DNA from 3 places in the Alteromonas sp. KS69 genome. Region 2 is predicted to be linked to each of the others. Evidence: predicted binding sites of a transcription regulator. Region 2 holds the regulator's gene; each other region holds the start of a gene.
The links. Region 2 encodes FliA, which starts transcription of late flagellar genes. Its sites were predicted from a motif close to CTAAAGNTNNNNNNNNNNNNGCCGATA; they were not measured.

Region 1 (5,572 bases), 140 kb from region 2:
GACATGTTTGTAACCTTATATATTTGAAGTAATTGGTGAAATTCACCGGATAGCAATAGATTTAACTTACTAGTAACGCAAATGTATATCTATTAAAACTTCGGTAAAACTGAAGAATAAAAGGGTACAAGGCAGTAGTAGAAAAAGCTTTTTATTATCTAAAGCGGGCATAATGTACATCTTTCCGTAAGGTAAGTCTACCGATATTGCTATTTATTTCTATTATCGAGCAACATATTACTGTATTACTTCCATTACAATCGCCCACACACCTTAACCCTCGTGCCCTCCCCCTTCATTCACCATCAATGGCAGGCGCAATCACTACAGACATTTCACATATGTATGTCGATAGAATAGTTGTGTTATTTACTACAACGTCGCCGTCACCTTAAAATAGACAATAAGGGAATGTATAACTTTTAATTGTCCTTTTTTGCTAGCGGTTTACCGATAGGTGCTTGCAGCTATATTGTATTTGGGCTTTAGTGTCTCATTCCTTTCACATACCCATAGTAAACTGATATATATGATGTTCTTAGAAGAACGGGGAGAGTCGAATGAGAATGCTACACACCATGCTTCGTGTTGAGGATCTTGATGCATCTTTGCACTTCTACACTCACTTGATGGGCATGAAGCTATTGAGGAAGTCTGAAAACCAAGCTTATGAATACACACTCGCGTTCGTGGGTTATGGCGAAGAAACTAATACGACTGTACTTGAGCTCACTTACAACTGGGGTGACAACACTTACGAAAAAGGTACGGCTTACGGACACATTGCCATCGAAGTCGATGATATCTACCAGTTCTGCGAAAACCTAGAGCAAAATGGCTGTGATGTATACCGTAAGCCAGGCCCCGTAAAGGGCGGCTCTACTGTCATTGCTTTTGTTCGCGATCCAGATGGCTATGCCATCGAACTTATTCAAACAAAACAATAAGTCTCTATTTTAAAATACAGCGGCCCTATTAATAAGGATATTGCCCTATCATGCTAAAAATTCGTCACGCTCTACTTACTTTCTCGCTTTCTATCTCGATTTTTGCAAGCCCAGTACTATTGGCGAAAGACTTCGATGTTATTGCTCATAGGGGCGCGTCAGGTTATCTGCCTGAGCACACATTAGAAGCCGCCACGCTTGCTTTTGCCATGAACCCTGACTTTATTGAGCAAGATGCGGTTATTACTAAAGATGGGATTGCTGTGGTCTTGCACGACATACACTTAGAAACAGTAACCAATGTTGAGCAAGTATTTCCAGAGCGTGCACGTAAAGATGGTCGCTTTTACGCCTTAGACTTCACGTTAGCTGAGCTTCGTACTCTGCAAGTACACGAACGAGCGAACAGCAAGGGTGAACAAGTTTTTACAAAACGCTATACAGGGAATACGGCAAATTTTACCGTGGCAACCTTAGAAGAACACTACGAGCTTATTACTCAGCTTAATCGAGAGTTCAATACCAATGTAGGGGTTTATACGGAAGTAAAATCACCAGCGTGGCATAACGAACAAGGAGTAGATGCTAGCCAGATTGTGATTGCATCACTAACACGATTTAATCTTGCCAATAAAGACGCCAACAGTTACTTGCAGTGTTTCGACTTCGATGAAATAAAGCGCATTAGAAAAGACCTAAACTATGCGGGAAAAGTGGTCATGCTAATAGGTGAAAACAGTTGGGGAGAATCAACCACAGACTACGATTGGATCAAAAGTGAAGCAGGCATGAAAGAAGTGGCTAAATATGCCGACGGTTTAGGCCCTTGGTTAGGCCAACTACTAGACCCCCAAGCGATGGAAACAGGCAAACTGATACCCGCATCTTGGGTTGAGTATGCCCATTCAGAAGGTTTCATTATTCATCCCTACACGTTCCGTCAAGATGCCCTACCGCCAGGTATGACTGCAGAGCAACTTCTTTCTACCCTGAAACACGTGGTAAACGTAGACGGCGTATTTACCGACCATGTGCCGCCGGTAAAAGCCTGGCTTGAAGCACAAGGCGAATAGCAACAACAAATATATTATTCACTTCACAAAAAAGCGGCCATTAAGCCGCTTTTTCAAATTTGTTTATATTTTTTACTTAGTTTTTAGATAACCCTAAGATTTAGATAACCGCACTACTACCCTTCTATTTTGCGCTCGCGACTCTCGGGTATCGTTATTTGCTATATGGCGCTTCTCACCGTGCCCCGTCAGTTGAATTCTGTCATCGGGCACGCCTATGGTAGTTAAGTAGCTTTTTACTTCATTGGCTCGGCGTATAGATAATTGTTCGTTGTTCCATCGCCCGCCATAGCTATCGGTATAGCCATCAAGCAATACTAACTCTAAGTCGCTATCTTCTTTTAGGTATTCCCCAATCATTGTTAGGCGCTTTTGAGAATACTTAGTCAGTTCGGTACTGTTTTTCTGATACGACAACACCGTATAGGCAATATCGTCGAAGTTGTAAGGCAATAAGTTAGACACACACTTAACGAAGTCTCGATACACCATCGAGAAATTACTGGCGTTTAATGCAACACTCACTTTATCGTATTCGTTATACCAGTCTTGATAATAAATGGTGGGCCAGAAGCCTTTTTCGAGTTCACTTAGCATAGTCCATGCAGCGTCTTGCGGAAGGTCACCGTTATATTGCGTGCGCAATGTCATATCGGCGATGGTTTTAGGCGCTACACCCGGCATCCACTTTGGCGGTACAGAATAAACAGCAGCTACATCGAAGCGGTTAGGCAATAAATGCATGTCTAGCTCAAATTCCATATTAAGCCGTTTAGAAGCCACGCTTGTAAACATGGCATCGCCGTAACCGGGTAAAGGATGGTTCAATGTACATTGCAAACGCGATGCATCAACCACTTCCCAGTTAGACGTTTCTACCGTAGCAGAATACTGACGCATAGCACCGCTTGCGACCGTAGTAAAAAACAACGGAATAAGTAAACCGAATTTACGCTTCACAACTATACCCACTCAACTGATAAACCATACCTAACGAAAAGGCGCTTACAGAATATATCGTCCTTAGTGTAGAAAAGTTTAGCCTTCTATACCATTAATACCATCAATTATGCCCTCATTTCAGGTTTCTAACGCCCCACATTGAAATTCAGGCTGGATACCGTGGGTTATCCTTGCCATAATCCCAGCACTTTTTGTAGCATTTCTATGTTGATACAGCTTTGTTACGTAACCAAAGAACCTGCTAAGAGAAACTATGTCTGAGTTGCACCACTCCCTTCCTCATCGTTTTAGGGGCTACTTCCCTGTTGTTATCGACGTTGAAACCGCCGGTTTTAATGCTGGGACCGATGCCTTACTTGAAATTGCTGCCGTAACGGTAAAAATGGAAGAAGATGGTCTGATTTATCCCGACCAAACTTTTCATTACCATGTCGATCCTTTTGAAGACGCGAACTTAGAGCCTGCAGCGCTAGAGTTTAACGGCATTGACCCTCACTGTGCCCTGCGCGGTGCCATAGAAGAAAGTGAAGCAATGAAGTCGTTGTGCAAAGGTATTCGTAAAGCGCAAAAAGATGCGGATTGCCAGCGCTCGGTGATTGTGGCGCATAACGCCACCTTCGACCAAAGTTTCGTCAACGCGGCTATCGCTCGTTGTAATATCAAACGCACGCCTTTTCACCCCTTTGTGTCTTTTGATACCACCAGCCTTGCCGGTTTAACGTTAGGCCAAACTGTTTTGGTTAAAGCCTGCCGTGCGGCAGGTATTGAGTTTGATCAAAAAGAAGCCCACAGCGCATTATATGATGCGCAAAAAACCACGGAACTGTTTTGCTTTATGGTAAATCGTTACAAAGCATTGGGCGGCTGGCCCTTAGCTGGTGAACCTATCAGCCCTGATGAGCCTTGCTGATAAGCAACGTCTGAAATGCTGCCTTAGCTGCAATCGCTTCTAATTAAAATTTATTCAGTAGAAATAAAAAACAGCGCCGAATGGCGCTGTTTTAGTATTAGGTAGACGTATTTGCATAAAGCCTATTTAACAAGCCTGAGTGCTTACTTTTAAAGCTTTTGTAGATACTTTCGGCCTATTATAACTTGTCAGCTTCTGCTGCAAGGTACTTGGCTACGCCTTCTGGTGAAGCATCCATACCCGCTTTACCTTGTGTCCAACCTGCTGGGCAAACTTCGCCATGATCCTGATGGAATGCAAGTGCATCGACCATACGAAGCATTTCGTCTACATTACGGCCTAGCGGAAGGTCGTTAATCACTTGATGACGTACTAGGCCTTCTTCATCAATCAGGAAAGAACCTCTAAATGCCACGCCATCTTCTGGATGCTCAACATCATACGCCTGACAAATTTCATGTTTCACGTCGGCCACTAACGTATATTGAACTGGACCAATGCCACCTTCGTTTACTGGCGTATTTCGCCATGCGTTATGAGAAAACTGTGAATCGATAGAAACCCCAATCACTTCTACGCCCCGTTTTTTAAATTCTTCAAAACGCTTATCAAAAGCAATAAGTTCAGATGGGCAAACAAAGGTGAAATCTAGCGGGTAGAAAAAAAGTACCGCTTTTTTGCCTTTGATGGTTTCAGATAGTGAAAATGAATCAACTATTTCACCTGAACCTAATACTGCAGCAGCGGTAAAATCCGGCGCTGGACGGCCAACTAATACACTCATAAATATCTCCAATTTATATAAAAACTAAATAATAAGTAAAACGTCTTTTCACTTGGCGTTTTCTAACTCTCTTTATTGGTACTTTATCTTAGATAACAAGCGGTAACGCACTCTACTTCTGCTAATTTTTCACTCATCGTACCAACGGCCACCCTTTTTGATGATTTCTTGAGTGTGAATACGACTAAATCTCACTTGCATTAGAATGAAATAGCAATTATTATCATTTACAGACTTATTTGGAGTGTTTTATGTTTGTATGTATGTGTTACGGCGTTACCGATAAAAGCATACGCGCCGCAGTACAAGGTAATGGCGTAGGTAACATGCGTGAATTGCGTGAACATATGGAACTTGGTTCCCAGTGTGGCAAGTGCATCCAAATGGCACAACAGATTATCGATCAAACCATCATCGATGATTCTATGTTTAAAAACGTAGGCTAGCCCTTTCTTTTTTCCTAGGTATTTTCCTAGTTTCTATTTTTTAGATTCTATCCAAAATTTATCTGACCTTCTATTTCAATCAACTTTTGTGTCGTTAATCAACACTGTATTCCAATCCTAAATAATAGAATGCGCCATTAATCCCCCCTGGCGATGTTGGCGGATATAAAGCCCCTACTTCCCCACTAAACGGATTGCTATCAGGTTTTGTATCAAATAAGTTTTGCACACCTAGCGTAACTCCCCACGACGGTGAAAAAAACCATGCTACTTGCGCATCTGCCGTTAGCGTGTCGCTTCCATAAATATCCATTCCCGCAGAAGCATCTAGATGGTCTTCGTAATATTTGCCGTAGTAGTTTGCCCGCCACGTAAAATTAAAGTCACCAATGTACTGTTCGAGCGTCAAACTGCCTCTGTGTGCTGGCAAGTTATCTTCTAGCATTCTA
Region 2 (5,572 bases):
TGGCCTGAAGAATGGTATCCATTAATTCAGGCGTAAGAGTACGTTGTCCGTTTCGCATTACATCGAAAACGTTTTCTGCACCATGGCAAATTTCAACTAATTCGGTAAGCGACAAAAAGCCGGCGCCACCTTTTACGGTATGGTAACCACGGAAGATAGCATTCAGTAAATCTGCATCTTCAGGATTATTTTCCAGATCAACGAGCTGTTCTTGTAATTGTTCAAGGATCTCCCCAGCTTCAACTAGAAAGTCCTGTAATATATCCTCGTCAACATCAAACGCCATGCGCCCGCTCCCCTAAAAACCTAAGCTAGACAAAAGATCATCTACGTCATCTTGGCCAGATACCACATCATCGCGTTGGTCTGCATCAATAATTGGACCTTCGGCTTCGACACTATCGATCTTGTTAACTTTTTCGACTTTCGCTTCCAATGGCTTGTCTTGCTCCGCCTGTTCGGGTTCACCGAACATCGTCAGCATATTAACTAAGCTATCTTCCACTTCTTTTACGAGTTCAATCACTCTGCGAATAACTTGACCGGTAAGATCTTGATAACCTTGTGCCATTAACACTTCGGTAAGCAATGATGTAAGCTTAGCTGATTGTTTCGATCCGTCTTTTAGCAATTCGTCTAAATCTGCACATAAAACTTTGAATTCGCCCAACTCAAGTTGACGATTCATCAGTTTCTTCCATTCCGGCATAATTTTTTCGATACGGGTAGAGAGCACTTCAGCAATTGGCATACTCTCTTCAACTGCGTCCATGGTGGTATTGGCAGCTTTTTCCGTTTCTTCGATAACGTACATCAGTCGCGTTTGCGCATCAGGAATGTCATCAACGGTTAAATTTTTAATACGTTCATCGATTTGGAAGTTATTCAACGAGTCATGAAGTTGACGCGTTAATTTACCCACTTCAGCAAAGAGCTCAATGGACTCTTTCATCGAAACAGCTTCTAAGACAGCGTTCGCTGATGCGTTATCGCCCTCTTCAAGATACGCTACCAATTTTTTGGCTTCTTCGAGCGTTATGGAGACACTTTCATTTGTCGACATCCAGTAAACCTCATTTCTCTGGTGAGCGTCTGGATCAACCTAAACGTTCGAAGATTTTATCTAATTTTTCTTTCAACGTAGCGGCAGTGAAAGGTTTAACAACATAACCATTCACACCAGCTTGCGCTGCGGCAACGATTTGTTCTTTCTTCGCTTCTGCTGTCACCATAAGAACCGGTAGGTGTTTCAACTTATCGTCGGCACGTATAGCGCGTAATAAGTCGATACCTTGCATACCTGGCATATTCCAATCTGTTACAACAAAGTCAAAATCACCTTGTTGTAGCATAGGCAGCGCGGTGTTACCGTCGTCCGCTTCCTGGATATTGGCAAAACCCAAATCTTTTAGCAGGTTCTTTATGATACGTCTCATGGTAGAAAAATCGTCAACCACGAGAATTTTCATACTTTTATCCAAAATAGCCTCCAATGAGGGGTTAATTGTTATTAATTTCTATTCTTCGTCAACTTGCCACGATTTCATTCGTGATTTGAGTTTTAACATGGCCTGACTATGAATTTGACTTACTCGCGATTCACTAACATCAAGAACTTCGCCTATTTCTCTAAGATTCAGTTCTTCATCATAGTATAAAGAAAGTACAATCGCTTCCCGTTCGGGTAATGTAGTAATAGCATGTGCTAGCGCTTTTTGGAAAGCCCCTTGCATCAAATCTTCTAACGGTGCGTCGCTGCCTCGGTTTTTTTCTGTAGAAATGACATCTTCAGAAACCCCAAGGTCTTCAATCCCCACCAATTTTCCGGCATTCACTTCGTTCAGCATTTGATGATAATCTTGCATGCTAACATTCATTTTAGCTGCAATATCTACATCTCGCGCGTCTCGGCCTGTTTCACCTTCAACTTGAGAGATGGCTTCTGTGATTGCCCTACCGTTTTTATGAACGGAACGAGGAGTCCAATCACCTTTTCTTATTTCATCAAGCATGGCGCCACGAATACGAATACCTGCAAAGGTTTCGAAACTTGCCCCTTTGGAACCGTCAAAGTTTCGTGCAGCTTCTAGCAGTCCAATCATACCTGACTGGATTAAATCATCGACAAGAACACTGGCTGGTAGTCTCGCCATTAAGTGGTGTGCTATCCGCTTCACTAGCGAAGCGTGACGCTCAACTAATTGTGACTTGTCTGTTTGCTGTTGATAAGCGGCTGCTTTGCTATTCAACGCTGACTTCCTACTGCTTTATCTGCTATTAGTTGCTCAATAAAAAATTCTAAATGGCCACCCGGTTGCGCAGGTATAGGCCATGATCCTGCTTTGGCTGCTAGCTGGCTAATCGCCACTGCTGCCGGAGAACTTGGATAAGCATCTACAATTGACGTTTGCTTACGTACTGCTCGGCGTATGTTCTCGTCAAAAGGAACTATTGCTACCAATTCTAGCGCAACATCTAAGAATCGCCCTGTTACTTTAGATAATTTGCTGAAAAGTTCCTGACCTTCTCTAACATCGCGGACCATGTTAGCGACCACTTTAAAGCGAAAGACACCGTGTTCTCGGTTAAGAATTTTAATTAATGCATAGGCATCGGTAAGTGAAGTGGGCTCATCACACACTACCACCATAATATCTTGGGAGGCTTTGGAGAAGCTTAGCACCATATCGGAAATACCCGCTGCGGTATCCACAATAAGCACATCAATGGGCGTGCGCAACTCGCTGAATGCTCTTATGAGTCCTGCATGCTGCGTTGGTGATAGCTCTGCCATTGATTGAGAACCTGATGTGGCTGGTGCTATTTTTATACCGTGAGGACCCGTAACGAGAACATCGTCCAAGGTACACTCACCAGATAATACGTGGGAGAGGTTTTTCTCTACTCGCAATCCTAGCATTACATCCACATTGGCCAGACCTAAGTCTGCATCCAATACCATTACCCGCTTTCCCTGCTTTGCCATAGCAATAGCTGTGTTTAGCGTAATATTTGTTTTACCAACGCCACCTTTACCTCCGGTGACGGCGATAACTTTGATTAATCGTGATTGCTTCATTTTTCGTAAGCTACTCGCTTGATCATCAATCATACTGCTCGTGCTGTTTTAACCACATTGTTACTAGTAGTATGATTCAAACCGTACTTTTTATAAAGCTTTGCAGCAGCAGATACTAAAGATTTTGCTTCTGCAATCTTAATGTCTTCAGGAACTTTCTGTCCATCTGTTACATAACTGACAGGTAACTGGTACTCCACCGCTGCGCTAAGCACTTCGCCTAGAGAGTAGCACTCATCAAGCTTTGTAAAGATACAACCGCTAAGTTCCACCCCTTCGTACGCATCTATAATACGTTGTAATGCAGCATATTGGGTATTCGCTTGCGCTACTAGGTATTTTTTCACTGGCTGCATTTGACCGTTATCAAATTGATTTATCTGTTTAATTAATCGACTATCTCGTTGACTAAAGCCTGCCGTATCAATTAACACTAGTCTCTTATGGCGTAATTGAAACAATAAATCTGATAATTCTTCACTACTTTGTGCTTTACGCACTGTGCAGCCAATAATTTTTCCATATGTGGCTAATTGCTCAAACGCTGCAATACGATAGGTATCAATCGTAATCATGGCAACGGAGTCGGCGCCGTATTTCTGTGCGTAACGAGCAGCTAATTTAGCAACTGTAGTGGTTTTACCTGTTCCGGTAGGACCCACTAACGCTACTGCGCCCTTTTGCGTAAGTATATCGTTACCTGTCACATTAATGCGATTAGCCAATAGGTTTAAAAGATATACCCAAGCGTCACGCTCGTTGTAATGCGACGGCGTATAACTAATCAGTTGCTCTGCCAATGATTGGCTTAACCCCATGTCGGTTAAACGCTGAATTAAATAATGATGTACAGGCTGCTGACGACGACTTTTTGCTTCCATCAAATCAGCAACTTGGTATTGAAGCACATTTCGTAGTGACGCCAACTCTTCTTTAATTTGAGATAATTCGTCAGACTGAGGAGCACTGCTGTTATCAATGCTTTCATTAAGACTTGACGCTTGATGGCTTGGGAATTCTGAGGCGACTTGACTGGCTTCTACATCGTCGATAAAGGCTTCTGAAAAGTCTAAGTGTGATGCAATTTTATTGGCATGCTGAGCGTTAGCACTAGGTGCTGAAGCTGGGCTTTGAATACTGCCACCATGTTGTTTTTCCAACAGCGCTTTTAAGCTATCTGGGCCATCATCACCGATGATTTCGCTAAGACTTGGAACAGCCGCTTTCGCTCGCCCTGCTGCACTAGGCGCTGGCTTTTTAATCGACAGTTTGGCTTCCGGTTCTTTATCGTAAGCGGCGACCAATTCGATACCGTCAGCAAGCTTTCGGTTTGACATGATAACGGCATCGCTGCCCAATTCCGCTTTAACTTGGCTTAAAGCTTCTCGCATATCTTTGCCAAAGAAACGTCTGATTTTCATTGAAAACTCTCCAATCACCCAGTGTCAGATTATTGACCGACCGAACTGACTATTTTTATCTGCTTATCGTCGGGTACTTCCTGATAGGAAAGTACATGTAAACCCGCGACCGAATACTTTAAGAAGCGAGATAGTACGGGGCGCAACATACCGGAAGTGAGAAGTACTGCAGGCTCACCTTCTAATTCTTGTTGCTGACTAGCTTGCTGCAATGATTTTTGCAGCTTATCGGCCAGTCCTGGTTCTATACCAGCGCCATCTTCGCCACCTGCTTGTAATGACTGGTGCAACATCTGTTCCAACTCTGGCGCCAAGGTTATGACGGGTATCTCTTTCGCACCTTGGGTAATTTCTTGGGTGATTAGGCGTTTAAGCGCAATACGTACCGCAGACACTAGTACATCTGGGTCTTGGCTACGCGGGCCGTATTCGCTCAAGGTTTGTACAATGGTACGCATGTCACGAATAGGCACTCCTTCAAACAGCAAGGTTTGCAGCACTTTAACAATGGTGCTTAACGGCAGAATATCAGGCACTAACCCTTCAACTAGTTTAGGATGCTGCTTAGCTAGCATATCTAGAAGCTGCTGCGCTTCTTCATGTCCAAGTAGTTGGTAGGCGTTGTTAGTCAGCAATTGACTTAAATGAGTAGCAACCACAGTAGCAGCATCAACCACGGTATAACCCAGTGTTTGCGCATGCTCACGCTTATTCGGTTTTATCCATACCGCATCTAAGCCAAAGGCAGGGTCTTTGGTTGCACGGCCTTCCAGCTTGCCAAATACTTGACCCGGATTAATCGCAAGTTCTTCATCGTGACTTATTTGCGCATCGCCAATAGTTACGCCCAACATCGCAATGGTGTATAAATTAGGTTCTAAATCTAAATTATCGCGAATGTGCACCGGTGGAATAAGAAAGCCTAACTCTTGAGATAACTTCTTACGCACCCCTTTGATACGAGTGAGCAGTTCTCCGCCCTGAGACTTATCTACTAAGGGGATTAATCGGTACCCGACTTCTAAACCGATGGTATCTACGTGCTGCACATCATCCCACCCAAGCTCTTTTA
Region 3 (5,572 bases), on a different contig from region 2:
TCCAATTTGCTCATCACTTGGTGTTATTCGATTTACCCGTCACTCCCGACTTACTTGAACAACGAATTGGTCGCTTAGATCGTATCGGTCAAACTCAAACCGTTGAAATTCACGTGCCTTATTTGAAAAACACCGCTCAGCATGTGTTGGTGGATTGGTATCATGAAGGGCTTAATGCGTTCGAGAAAACCTGCCCTACCGGCTCAGGTGTGTTTGACGACGTAAAAACCTTGTTGATTGGTGCGTGTTTGCATCCTCACGATCTCCATACTCGTGATGAACTTATCAACTTAAGTACCACGTTAAATAGTCAGTTAGTGGCACAGTTGGAAGCCGGCCGTGACCGTTTATTAGAACTTAATGCCTCTGGTGAAGGCCGCGTTGAACAGTTGCTTGAAGACATCATATTGCTTGATAACTCGCAAGATTTGTCACGTTTTATGGGCCGTTTGTTCGATGCTATTGGGGTTCAACAAGAAGAAAAGGGCAGCGATTGCTTTATTCTAATGCCAACCGAATCTATGGTTAGCCAATTACCGGGGCTTGATCCTGAAGGCATGACGGTAACCTATAAACGCCGCGTTGCTACCACCTTAGAAAATGTGCAATTCTTAAGTTGGGATCACCCTCTTGTACATACCGCTATCGATTTAGTGCTTAGTGATGTGCACGGTAAGAGCAGCATTGGCTTTATCGCCGATCCTGACCTCCCTAAGGGCGCTTACTGGTTAGAGGCCTTGTTCGTGTTAGACGCCAATGCCCCCAAAGCCCTTCAGCTTGGCCGCTTCTTACCTCAAACGCCACTGCGTATTTGTTTAGATGCACAAGGTAACCAAGTAGATTTAACCTTCGAGATAAAGCGTAAAGTAAACCGCAAAATTTCGCATCAGTTAATAAAAGCGCTTCAACAGCCACTTACCTTAGCGATTGAGAGCAGCCGTAAACTGGCGCATCAACAAGCGAATCAAAAGCTACACGATGCACTGCAAGACATGCATAAAACCCTAAACAGTGAAATCCAGCGTTTAGTCGATTTGCAGAAGCGTAACCCGTCAGTACGTGACAGTGAAATTGAGTTTATTGAAAATCAAATGAACGCATTGGACAAAGTAATACAAGGCGCTGATGTGCAATTTGATGCCCTTCGTCTAGTGGTGAATAACCCTTAATGGCTAATCCAGCGTTTGTTTATAACCCGCCCGTACAGCCCTATTTAACCATTCTCTACCAAGATGATGACATCTTGGTAGCGAATAAGCCCAGCGGCCTGTTAAGTGTGCCAGGTAAAGCAGAAGAACATAAAGACTCACTCATTAGCAGAGTTAATACTGTGTTTCCTACGGCGACAGTAGTCCATAGGCTAGATATGGCCACATCGGGCATTATGGTGATGGCCCTTAACAAAGAAAGCCATCGGCATATTTCAAAGCAATTTGAACTACGCAAAACCAAGAAGCGCTATTTCGCTCGTGTTTTTGGCAACGTGAAAAGCAACCAAGGGGAAGTGAACTTACCCCTTATTTGTGATTGGCCTAACCGTCCTAAGCAAATGGTGGATTTTGAGCGAGGCAAAAAAGCCCTTACCCATTATGAAGTAGTAGACGTTATACCAAAAGCATCACCTCAACCCGTTAATTCAGCCGCCAGCGCTAGTTCTTGTGCTAGCCCCAGCACTACGAGTGAGCTAAGCGAAACGTTAGTGGCCTTGTACCCCGTTACTGGGCGCTCCCACCAACTACGTGTGCACATGCTTGAGTTAGGTCACCCTATCTTAGGTGATAGGTTGTATGCTCATGCTGAAGCGCTGAGTATGGCCGAACGTTTGCAGTTGCATGCAGAAAGCTTGAGCTTTGCGCATCCTGCCTCGGAAGACTGGTTAACCTTTCAAACGCCTATCCCGTTTACTGCTTATGCCCATTACTCCCCCGCCCCACTATCTATAGATTGAGACTTTGGGGCGCTTCTTAGCTACCTGTTTCAGCTTTTATCATTTAAGCGGTTGATTAACCAAGTGCTAAAAAATACTATTGGTTCGAACTGAAGTTTTCAAAGCTTTAGCCGATAATAAAACTGTTGAGTGCTTTATTGGTACGCCATGTTACGTTTATTTCGCTTTCTCGTGGTGGGTTGCAGCTTTAGCTTTATGTTTTTGATGGGATATTTTGCGCCTGGTGCGCAAGCCCAAAGCTTGTATGAGGATATTACCCACGCTTTTTTACCCGATGACATTACTTATGTAATGGCTGGGGAAATCCGCGTGCCTATATTTGAGAGCCCCTCAGCATTACCTATTTCACGCGGCGCCGCCATTATTTTAGCTGATGCCTCGCCTAGCGGTCTTTCCATAGGGGATGCACGTCACTTAGCCAGTTTACTGAATGAAAAAGGTTGGCATGCTGTGGTTAGCCCAGTTTCATTCACGCTAGAAGAAGAGCCTGACCTTCCCGTTGATGAAGCCATTCACCCGAAAAGTGACAGTCGACTTCAGCGACAAAGTTACGTATCGTCCAGTCAGCATTTAACCATCTTAATCAATGCGCTTAATACGCACCTTGAAAGTCATCAAGGGTTTAGAATGAACATTGCTTATGGTATGCAGGCTGCACAATTGCTGGATTTAGGTTCTAAAGGCATTATTCCCTCACCAGACACTTTAGTCGCCATCACCCCCTTTTGGCCGAATGCCGACATTAATCGCGGTGTACCTGAATTTATTGCCGGAACAGAATTTCCGGTATTAGATTTATCTATTAACGACACCAATACATGGGCGTCGCAAACAGAAACGAAACGAAAACAACTTGCCATCACCTCCCTCAAACTCCACTACAGACAACAGTCACTCTCAACCCATAATTCAACCTTTGGTCTAATGGACAATGAAAATAGCGCTAAAATTCAGTTAATTGCTGGCAGCGTTCTTGGATGGACTCAACATTTAGGCTGGTAATTAGAATCTAAACCAACTAGTCTAATTTACAGCTCAAAACAGATAATCTATCTCATGTGCCTTATGTTTCACAAGGTATCACTGAGTGTTCTGAACTATAATTCATTTTAATCTTTAATAACGGCGGCTGTGTGTCTATGACTGTTCAAACATTCGTAAACAAAAAGGCCAAGCAGCTGTGTTTTTATCTGAGGTCATTTTGGCAAGGAGAGCTTCCTATCGAGGAGATAGAGCTATTCTTTTGGGATAGCATGGAAGAGTGGGGCCAGATAGAATACACATTTACCCAACCTTATACTTATAAGGAGCGGGTGTTTTGGCATTTGCTTCATCAAGTCCATTTTTGGCAAGAAGATAAGTTACGTTCAGATAAATACCTCGTCGATGAGTTAATGAATTGTGTATTGTTCCTAGAAGGCAAAGGGCACTGCCCCATCGACTGTGTAGGTATCCGCCCCTAGCGGCTTTCTTTATTCGTTAATTTATCAGTGATTCAACCCTTTATTGCTCGTTTTCATTGAAACTCAAGCGTGATCATGGCTCAATACGAATGGATCACGCTTTGGCCATGGAACGCAATTGTTAGACTCTCTCAAAACTTATCACGACCGACGTTACCTCAGTATTTTTCTATTTGGCATTACCAGTGGTTTTCCATGGATTATGATTGGTTCAGTGCTATCTGCTTGGTTAAAAGATGAAGGCCTATCTCGGTCAGCCATTGGCTTGTTTGGTGCTATCTTTGCGGTCTATTCATTCAATTTTCTTTGGTCTCCTTTAATTGACCGCGTAAAACCTCGCTTTCTTGGCCAGCGTCGAGGCTGGATTTTCATCATGCAAGGTGGCATAGCCCTGTGTTGTGCGTTGATGACACAGTTATCGGCCAATAGTCACTTATTTTATTTGGCATTGGTGGGTTTGCTCATCGCCATTTTTTCTTCTACTCAAGACATTGCGATAGATGGTTATCGAATTGATGTTATTGAAGAAAATGACAATGACGGTTTATCTGCTGCCTCTTCCGTTGCCACCGCAGGATGGTGGACGGGTTATGGTGGACTTGGGGCCATCCCGTTTTTTATTGCAGACAACAGCAGCTGGTATTGGCCTGATATTTACGGTTTACTCGCCCTTTTTATGCTTGTGCTTATGGTCACTACTGTGTTTGCTAAAGAGCCAGACATAGATCGGGACCTATTGCGTAGCCAAGCAACGGGGAACCCAGCACACAGCAATACAGGCGCAACGCCTTCTAAAATAGCGCTTTGGTTTAAACAAACCTTAGTGGCCCCCTTTTCTGAGTTTTTCTCACGCAATGGCGTAAAACTCGCTTTGTCGTTTTTACTGTTTATATTCTTGTTTAAAATTGGGGAAGCTTTCTTAGGAAGAATGAGTATCGTTTTTTACAAAGAAATTGGTTTTTCAAATAGCGATATCGGCACTTACTCAAAGCTGCTCAACTGGTGGGTAACCATTATCTTTTCTCTGATAGGTGGGTTGGTCAATATTCGCTATGGTATTTACAAGGGCCTAATGACTGCCGGCATTGCTATGGCGGCTTCCAACCTTATGTTCTCGCTTATTGCCACTACCGGGCCTGATGTTACCCTTCTGGCCGCTGCGGTCATTATCGACGGCTTTACGGCTGCTTGGAGCACCGTGGCCATGGTCGCTTTTATTTCCCTGTTGTGTAATCGCGCTTTCAGTGCCACCCAATACGCCCTTATGGCATCGCTAAGTGTAGCGGGAAGAACCTTAGTAGCATCCAGTAGTGGTTTCGTGGTTGATTTCCTTGACGGTAATTGGAGCCAGTTCTTTGTTATTACAGCACTTATGGTTATTCCCAGCTTGCTGTTCTTACACAATATTCGACATAAGATCACTCATTTAGAAAAATCTAAAACTTCTGAGTAATAAGGTTGCAATAACTCATTTCCCATCTAAAGTTAAACTACTGTGCATATAAGCAATAATGAGGAATGAGTTCGTAAAAGGATGGCCTAAATTAGCCATACGATAAGCTTTCACTTGGCTTCAATGTAGCCGATTAAAACGTAGTAGTAGTGGGTTTGGCGAAAGCCCTATGGCTAAGTGGAAAGCTAGTAACGTCTAAGAGAAAATCAAGAAAAGACCAATAGTAGGCGTAGTAGCATGGAGTCGCTATGAGCAAGAATGAAGTACCGTTTAACGAAGCAACGCATTGGAATTTATACATCGCTACAGGGTTTGCCGTAGTTATATTGTGTTTTTTCGCCTACCTATACCACTTTTTACACACCCACTATACGTTGTCGCAATCGCTAAGTGCGAGCAACTCACTGCATCATGCACTCATTGAAATAGAAAACCATATTGAGACACTTACTAAGCCACAACCTTCAGATGAAATAGCCACTATTCAGAGGGAATTAATGCCCCTTGTCGTTGAAGCAAAGTATCACTTTCAACATGCTTTTTTAATTGACGATGCGCATTTCGATGACTTTAATACCCAAGCACTCAGTTTAGATGCCTATATCAGCGAACAACAAATGAGCACTTCACTTTCACTTCCCGAGCAGGTGAAAGTCACTTTTTATTTGCTCCGTACTATTGTTGGTTTACCCCCTAGTGAAGTAGCGG

Region 1: the regulator FliA is predicted to act here: its motif matches at 3,036-3,062, upstream of C7Y69_RS04215 (flagellar protein MotY).
Region 3: the regulator FliA is predicted to act here: its motif matches at 2,038-2,064, upstream of C7Y69_RS14415 (DUF3530 family protein).

What each region holds. Positions count from the first base shown of each region.
Region 1 covers NZ_PYHU01000005.1:197,900-203,471, forward strand. Annotated here, with positions in the region: gene C7Y69_RS04200 (cold-shock protein) at 1-5, opposite strand, end outside; gene gloA (lactoylglutathione lyase) at 561-947, shown strand; gene glpQ (glycerophosphodiester phosphodiesterase) at 998-2,020, shown strand; gene C7Y69_RS04215 (flagellar protein MotY) at 2,114-2,920, opposite strand; gene rnt (ribonuclease T) at 3,237-3,893, shown strand; gene C7Y69_RS04225 (peroxiredoxin) at 4,072-4,677, opposite strand; gene C7Y69_RS04230 (bacterioferritin-associated ferredoxin) at 4,929-5,123, shown strand; gene C7Y69_RS04235 (TonB-dependent receptor) at 5,218-5,572, opposite strand, start outside.
Region 2 covers NZ_PYHU01000005.1:337,300-342,871, forward strand. Annotated here, with positions in the region: gene C7Y69_RS04825 (chemotaxis protein CheA) at 1-286, opposite strand, end outside; gene C7Y69_RS04830 (protein phosphatase CheZ) at 299-1,063, opposite strand; gene cheY (chemotaxis response regulator CheY) at 1,098-1,481, opposite strand; gene C7Y69_RS04840 (RNA polymerase sigma factor FliA) at 1,518-2,249, opposite strand; gene C7Y69_RS04845 (MinD/ParA family protein) at 2,246-3,112, opposite strand; gene flhF (flagellar biosynthesis protein FlhF) at 3,109-4,500, opposite strand; gene flhA (flagellar biosynthesis protein FlhA) at 4,530-5,572, opposite strand, start outside.
Region 3 covers NZ_PYHU01000024.1:50,908-56,479, reverse strand. Annotated here, with positions in the region: gene rapA (RNA polymerase-associated protein RapA) at 1-1,169, shown strand, start outside; gene C7Y69_RS14420 (pseudouridine synthase) at 1,169-1,948, shown strand; gene C7Y69_RS14415 (DUF3530 family protein) at 2,096-2,950, shown strand; gene C7Y69_RS14410 (hypothetical protein) at 3,088-3,411, shown strand; gene C7Y69_RS14405 (AmpG family muropeptide MFS transporter) at 3,530-4,864, shown strand; gene C7Y69_RS14400 (response regulator) at 5,113-5,572, shown strand, end outside.